3 regions of the Arthrobacter sp. QXT-31 genome follow, and region 3 is predicted to be linked to each of the others. Evidence: riboswitches for the same ligand, from Rfam matches in the RefSeq annotation. Region 3 holds a riboswitch; each other region holds the start of a gene.

Region 1 (2,255 bases), 1.7 Mb from region 3:
CGATGGCGTCGTCCGGGTCGCTGTCCGCGAAAATCTGGTGGACGGTGACGCCGTCGATCTGGCGCAGTCCCTCGACCAGGAAGGACCGGATGCCGGCTTCATGGGCGTGCCATTCCTGCGGATCAAGGGCGGCGATGACCTGGGTTGCCCGGGCCAGGGTGGCAGCGCCGAGGACGTTTGGTGAGCCGCCCTCGTGGCGGGCGGGGCCGGTGGCCCAGCTGACGCCGTCGAGCCGGGCCTCGCTCACGGCGCCGCCGCCGGCGAGGTGGGGGGTGCCGGCGTCGAGCCAGTCGGGACGGCCGATGAGGACGCCGGCCCCGAAGGGGGCGTAGAGCTTGTGGCCCGAGAAAGCGAGGTAGTCGACGTCGTCCGCGGCGATGTTGACGCGGCGGTGCGGCGCGAGCTGGGCTGCGTCCACCACGATGCGGGCGCCGTATTCATGGGCCAGCGCGGCGAGGCGGCGGATCGGGAGGATTTCGCCCGTGACGTTGGAGGCGCCGGTCACGGCGAGGAGGCTGATGTCGCCGTGCTCCAGTTCGGCACGCAGGCTGGCGATGGTGGCTTCAAGCGTTTCGGAGGCCACCACGCTGCGGTGCGGCACGCCCTGCCACGGCAGCAGGTTGGCGTGGTGCTCGATGTCCAGGTACAGCACCTCGCCCGTGTGGTGGTGGTCCTCCACGGGCAGGCAGCCGGCCAGCAGGTTGAGGGAGTCGGTGGTGTTCCGGGTGAAGATGACAGCGTCATCGGCGCGGCCCCCCACAAACTCGCGCACGATGTTCCGCGAGTTCTCGTACACGGAGGTGCTGATCTGCGAGGCGTAGCCGGCGCCGCGGTGCACGCTCGCGTAGAACGGCAGGATCTCGTTGAGGTACGCGGAGACGACCGACAGCGCAGGGGCGGAGGCGCCATAGTCGAGGTTTGCGTAGCGGACGTGGCCGCCCTGGATCAGCGGGGCCTGGATCTCGGCGCCGGTGACGGCGGCCAGGGGGCGGCGGGCGGCGGCGAACCGGCCGTCCAGCGCGAGGGCGTCGGGGGTGGAAGCAATGATGGCAGTCGTCATGGGACCTCACTGGGATAAGGACCCCGTGTGACGGGGATCCGCGCTTGCCGGGTCCGTTCCGGATCGGCCTGGTCGTCACCCGGGGCACCCCACCGCGAATGGAGGGTTGCCGGCCAGCTAACCGGGGTTTAGCGCTGGCACTCGTGACCTGTTACGAGATTAGGACATCGGCAGAGCCGATGAAAAAGCCGGTTGGAATGTTAAGCGGATTATTACGCGAACCGGATATCGGGCCTTCTGCCGAAGAAACGACGGCGGCCGCCCCCAAAAGCGGGCGGCCGCCGTCGTAATGTTCAGCGCCAGGGCGGTGGCCGGAGAAACCTAGAGCAGGTCGTCCAGCTGCGGGTTCAGCCGCTTCAGGACTTCCGAGTGCAGGATCGAGTTGGTCGCCAGGGCGTTGCCGCCGAACGGGCCGTCCGTGCCCTCGAGGGAGGTGAAACGGCCGCCGGCCTCCGTCACGATCGGCACCAGCGCCGCCATGTCGTACAGGTTCAGTTCCGGTTCGCAGGCGATGTCCACGGCCCCTTCGGCCACCATGCAGTAGGACCAGAAGTCGCCGAAGGCGCGGGTGCGCCACACATCCTCGGTCAGCTGGAGGAACTCTTCAAGGTTGCCGCGGTCTTTCCAGCCGCCGAGGCTGGAGTAGGAAAGCGAGGCGTCGGACAGGCTGGACACGTTGGACACCTTGAGCCGGGTGGCGGCCGCGAGGGATCGGCCCGAGTAGGCGCCGGCGCCTTTGGCCGCCCACCAGCGCTTGCCGAGCGCCGGGGCGCTGACAACGCCCACCACAGGTTCTCCCTCGTCGACGAGGGCAATCAGCGTGGCCCAGACCGGCACCCCGCGGACAAAGTTCTTGGTGCCGTCGATGGGGTCGATGATCCAGCGGCGGGAACCGTGGCCGGAACTTCCGAACTCCTCACCGAGGACGGCGTCACGGGGACGGGAGCGTGACAGTTGGCCGCGGATTGACTCCTCGGCGGCCTTGTCCGCATCGGTGACCGGCGTCAGATCTGGCTTCGTCTCGATCTGAAGGTCCAATGCCTTGAACCGGCTCATGGTCTGGTCGTCCACGGAATCGGCCAGCACATGGGCAAGACGCAGGTCATCGTTGTACGTTGAAGCGGGTTGGGTCATGGTTCCAAACTACCCTCAAAGGCCCGGCGCGGCGGGGAGGTAGCGGCCGGACAGCGCCGGG
Region 2 (2,255 bases), 1.9 Mb from region 3:
GCATCGGGTTGGACGGGGATTCGAAGAAGACGGCCGTGGTGGGCACCGAGAGGGCTTCGCGCCACTGCTCGATGTCCGGGCCGTCCACGAACACCGTCTCCACGCCCCAGCGCGGCAGGATTTCGTTGAGGATCACGAAGCAGGAACCGAACAGCGAGCGGGCTGCGACCACGCGGTCCCCGGCGCCCAGCAGGGCACCCAGCGCGGTGAAAACGGCGGACATGCCGGACGCCGTCGCAAAGCACGCCTCGGTGCCTTCGAGGAGGCGGAGCCGCTCCTGGAAGGTGGCCACGGACGGGTTGCCGTAGCGCGAGTAGACAAAGCGCTCGTCTTCGCCGGTGAAGGCGCGCTCGGCGGCGGCGGCGGACTCGTAGACGAATCCGGAGTTCAGGAAGACAGGCTCGGTGGTCTCCTGGAAATTGGTGCGGTCAAGCCCGCCGCGGACGGCCTGGGTATCGGGGCTCCAGCCGGCGGCGTCGTGGTTAAAGGTCAATTTAGTTCTTTCCCAGGTTCGTCGGCAGGCCGCGGTTCTTCCAGCCGTTCACGGTGCGCTCACCGTAGCGGTCGGGCTCGCCCTCGAAGCCTTCGAGGACGTTGTAGGCCGTAAAACCGGCCTGCGTTGCGGCGGTGGCGGCAGCGATGGAGCGCTGGCCGGAGCGGCACAGGAAGAGCAGCTCCACCCGGGTGTCCTCGGGGGCCTGCTGCTTCAGCTGCTCGACGAAGTCGGGGTTGGGAATGCCGCCGGGAAAGGTCCACTGGATGAAGAGGGGATCATTTTCCGTGGCGTTGGTGTCCGGAATGCCGATGTGCGCCCATTCGCCCTCGGTGCGCACATCCACCAGGATGGCGCCCTCCTCAAGCTTGGCCCACGCGTCCTGCGGAGTGATGTCTCCGGCGTAGCTCATGCGTGGCCCTCGTAAACTTCCGCGCTCAGGTCCTCGTCGGAGTCCAGCTGGTCCACGGCGGTGGCGACGGCGGCGTCTGCGGTGGCGATCGCTGCCGGCAGGATGAGGGCCTGGGCCACGATGACGGTGGTGCCGTTGAAGGTGGCGGCAGGGCTGCCGTGCAGCACGTATCCCTCGGCCAGGGCTGCCGAGATACGCTCGCAGAACGCCCGGTCATCCGGCCCCGTGACGAGGCGGTAGGACAGTTTTTCCTCAGGTTTATCCTGCTGGGACGACAGCGTTGCAACGGCGGGGGCGTCTGACACGACGGATCTCCTTTTCTCACGCTTGCAGCTCGAAGGGGTCGATATGCCGAGTATTCACCTGAGGCACCCCGCCGTGGAAGGAGGGTTGCCGACCGGCCAGTCAGGGCTTAATGCCGGTACTCATTACTCCCGAAAAAAGTAACACTGACGACGGCGGCGCGCACCGCCGCCGTCGTCATCTTCCGTAACGGACCCCGCGACTTTCCCTGATCCATGGGACTGCCCGGGTTGCTCGCGTTGCCGTTACAAAGCCCGCGGCCGGGAGGATAATGACGGGAGATGACCCGCCGTAACGCCGGATGAAACCAGGCCGCAGTGAATGATCCGACCGCGAATACAGTGACTCCCATGCTGCACTTTGGATGGTTTGTGGGCCATGGCTTCGGGGTCCAGGGCTGGGGGACACCCGGCTACGGAATCGGCTACGACTGGAAGAAACCGGCCCCCTACCAGCACGCGGTCCGCGAGTTTGAGCGGGCCGGGCTGGACCTGTTCATCATCGAGGACTCGCTAACCGTCCCCGACACCTACGGCGGCAGCGCGGAGGTCTCACTGGCGCAGGCGTCCTTTGCGCCCAAACACGATCCGCTGGCGCTGGTGCCGTACCTGCTGTCCGCCACGGAACACCTGGGCATCGTGCCCACCATCAGCGCGTCCTTCTATCCGCCCTTCACCGCGGCCCGGCTGCTGGCCACGCTGCAGCACTTCTCCAACGGCCAGCTTGGCTGGAACGTGGTGACCTCCGGCAGCGACCTTGCCGCGCAGAACTACGGACTGGACCAGCAGATCGAGCACGACCTCCGCTACGAGAAGGCCGAGGAGTTCGTGGACGTCGTCCGCAAGCTCTGGCGCAGCTGGGAACCGGACGCCATCGTGGAGGACGCCCGGGCGGGCATCTTCGCGGACCACACCAAAGTCCGGCCCATCCACCACGACGGGGAGTTCTTCAAAGTCCGGGGACCGCTGAACACCGCACCGCTGCCGGAGGAACCCGTGCTGGTGCAGGCCGGGGCCTCCCCGCGGGGCAAGGCCTTCGCCGGTGCGA
Region 3 (2,255 bases):
TTCACGGCGACGTCTTCCAGCGGCCGTTCCACGGGCTCGCCTAGCCACTCGGTCACGCGCTCGGCGGAGCCCGCGATCGTGAGGGTGGACATCTTCACATTGCTGTCATAGGCGTTGGACGGGTGCAGTTCCGGATCGCCTTCCCACTTCAGCATGTACGGAACCTGGGGGTCCGCGATGAGCCCCAGGATGCCGATCTGCTTCCAGATAAGTTCCCGGCCGTCAGGAAACTTGCGGTTGCCGTTGACGGCGGAGCGGCCGAGGCGCTCCTCGAACGGGGCGAGGTCGTCAACTTCGACGCACCAGCCCATCCAGCCGCCGCCCGCTGCGGACCGGGCCCGGACGGCCTGGCCGAACGGTGCCTTGTCCGACGCCGGGTGGTCCAGGACCTCAACGACCTCAAGGTACTTGTGACCGGCCAGCGGGATGATCATGTTCCGGGTTCCAAACCGGGGGTGCACCCCGCCCTTAACGGCTTCGACGCCGAGGGCGGAGGAGATACGTTCGGTGGTGGCCGCGAGGCCATCGTGTTCACAGGCGTAAGAGACGTGATCCATGCGCATGCCCTCATCTTGGCACTTTGTGACGGGGCTCTCAGCTTAGGGTGCCCTAACATTGCGAAATGTCCAGCTTTTGACGAAATTCTTCACAAAGCTGTGCGCGACGAAGGGCTGTTCCTACACTGATCGCAGGTCATGAGCGCCAGCGAAAAAAGCCCCGGCTCGCTGGCCGGCAACCCTCCACCGCGGCGGGGTGCCCCGGGTGAAGACCTGGCTGCGCGGCGCCCGCCGGGCGGCAAGCGCGGGCCTGTGCCGGGACCAGCACACGCCCCTTCAGCGTCAGGAGCCTGCATGTCCAACGCATGGTCATTTGAAACGCGCCAGATCCACGCCGGCCAGGTGCCCGACGGCGCCACCGGCGCACGGTCCCTGCCCATTTACCAGACGACGTCGTTCGTCTTCCCCAGCGCCGACAGCGCAGCAGACCGTTTCGCGCTCGCCGAGATCGCCCCCATCTACACCCGGATCGGCAATCCGACCCAGGACGCCGTCGAGCAGCGGATCGCCAGCCTGGAGGGAGGGCTTGCGGCGCTGCTCCTGAGCTCCGGCCAGGCCGCCGAAACGTACGCCATCCTCAATATCGCCGAAGCCGGGGACCACGTGGTGGCCAGTCCCAGCCTTTACGGCGGCACCTACAACCTGCTGGCCCACACGCTGAAGAAGTTCGGCGTCTCCGTTACCTTCGTGGCGGACCCGGACGACCTGCAGCAGTGGCGCGATGCAGTCCAGCCGAACACCAAGCTCTTTTTCGCCGAAGTGGTATCCAACCCGCGGCAGGACGTCCTCGACATCGAGGGCGTCTCCCGGGCAGCACACGAAGCCGGCGTGCCGCTCATCGTGGACAACACCCTGTCCACCCCCTACCTCATCAGGCCGCTTGAATGGGGCGCGGACATCGTGGTGCACTCGGCCACCAAGTACCTGGGCGGACACGGGGCCGCCATTGCCGGTGTCATCGTGGATTCAGGAAAGTTCGACTTCGGCAAGGACCCGGAACGCTTCCCCGGCTTCAACACGCCGGACCCCACCTACAACGGCCTCGTCTATGCCCGCGACCTCGGCGCAGGCGGCGCCCTGGGTGCCAATCTGTCCTACATCCTGAAGGCGCGGGTCCAGCTGCTCCGCGACCTGGGCTCGGCGGTGTCCCCGTTCAATGCCTTCCTTATCGCGCAGGGCCTGGAAACACTGAGCCTGCGCGTGGAGCGCCACGTGGCCAACGCCGTGGCCGTGGCTGGCTGGCTTGAGGCCCGGGACGATGTGGAATCCGTCGCCTACGCCGGACTGCCGTCCAGCCCCTGGTATGAGCGCGGCCTGAAGTACGGGCCCAAAGGCACCGGCGCGGTGGTGGCCTTTACCGTGGCGGGCGGTGCCGAAGCCGGCAAGCGCTTCGTGGATGCCCTGGAACTGCACTCCCATGTGGCGAACATTGGCGACGTCCGCTCCCTCGTCATCCACCCGGCGTCGACGACGCACAGCCAGCTGACTCCGGAGCAGCAAAGCGTTGCCGGGGTTGCCCCCGGACTGGTCCGGCTGTCCGTGGGCCTGGAGCACATCGACGACATCCTTGCCGACCTCGATGCCGGATTCAGGGCCGCGAAAGGCGCCTGACGTCTCCGCCTGACCCTGTGGCTCCCGTCCCGTTTTCCGGCCGGGAGTCACACAGCCGTCACATTCTTCGCGCAGGCGTCCGCCTGT

Evidence for each region. Region 3 has a riboswitch for S-adenosylmethionine ahead of BWQ92_RS03300 (bifunctional o-acetylhomoserine/o-acetylserine sulfhydrylase). Riboswitches for the same ligand answer to the same signal wherever they lie in the genome.
Region 1: linked by a shared signal. The riboswitch ahead of BWQ92_RS18245 (aminotransferase class V-fold PLP-dependent enzyme) and the one ahead of BWQ92_RS03300 (bifunctional o-acetylhomoserine/o-acetylserine sulfhydrylase) in region 3 are both predicted to bind S-adenosylmethionine.
Region 2: linked by a shared signal. The riboswitch ahead of BWQ92_RS11820 (DUF1737 domain-containing protein) and the one ahead of BWQ92_RS03300 (bifunctional o-acetylhomoserine/o-acetylserine sulfhydrylase) in region 3 are both predicted to bind S-adenosylmethionine.

Annotation. Positions count from the first base shown of each region.
Region 1 covers NZ_CP019304.1:4,014,081-4,016,335, forward strand. The annotation lists gene BWQ92_RS18245 (aminotransferase class V-fold PLP-dependent enzyme) at 1-1,060, opposite strand, end outside; SAM riboswitch class IV at 1,096-1,209, opposite strand; gene hisN (histidinol-phosphatase) at 1,382-2,194, opposite strand.
Region 2 covers NZ_CP019304.1:2,623,985-2,626,239, forward strand. The annotation lists gene BWQ92_RS11810 (O-succinylhomoserine sulfhydrylase) at 1-493, opposite strand, end outside; gene BWQ92_RS11815 (rhodanese-like domain-containing protein) at 495-905, opposite strand; gene BWQ92_RS11820 (DUF1737 domain-containing protein) at 902-1,210, opposite strand; SAM riboswitch class IV at 1,224-1,338, opposite strand; gene BWQ92_RS11825 (NtaA/DmoA family FMN-dependent monooxygenase) at 1,559-2,255, shown strand, end outside.
Region 3 covers NZ_CP019304.1:699,892-702,146, reverse strand. The annotation lists gene BWQ92_RS03305 (VOC family protein) at 1-563, opposite strand, end outside; SAM riboswitch class IV at 692-808, shown strand; gene BWQ92_RS03300 (bifunctional o-acetylhomoserine/o-acetylserine sulfhydrylase) at 852-2,168, shown strand.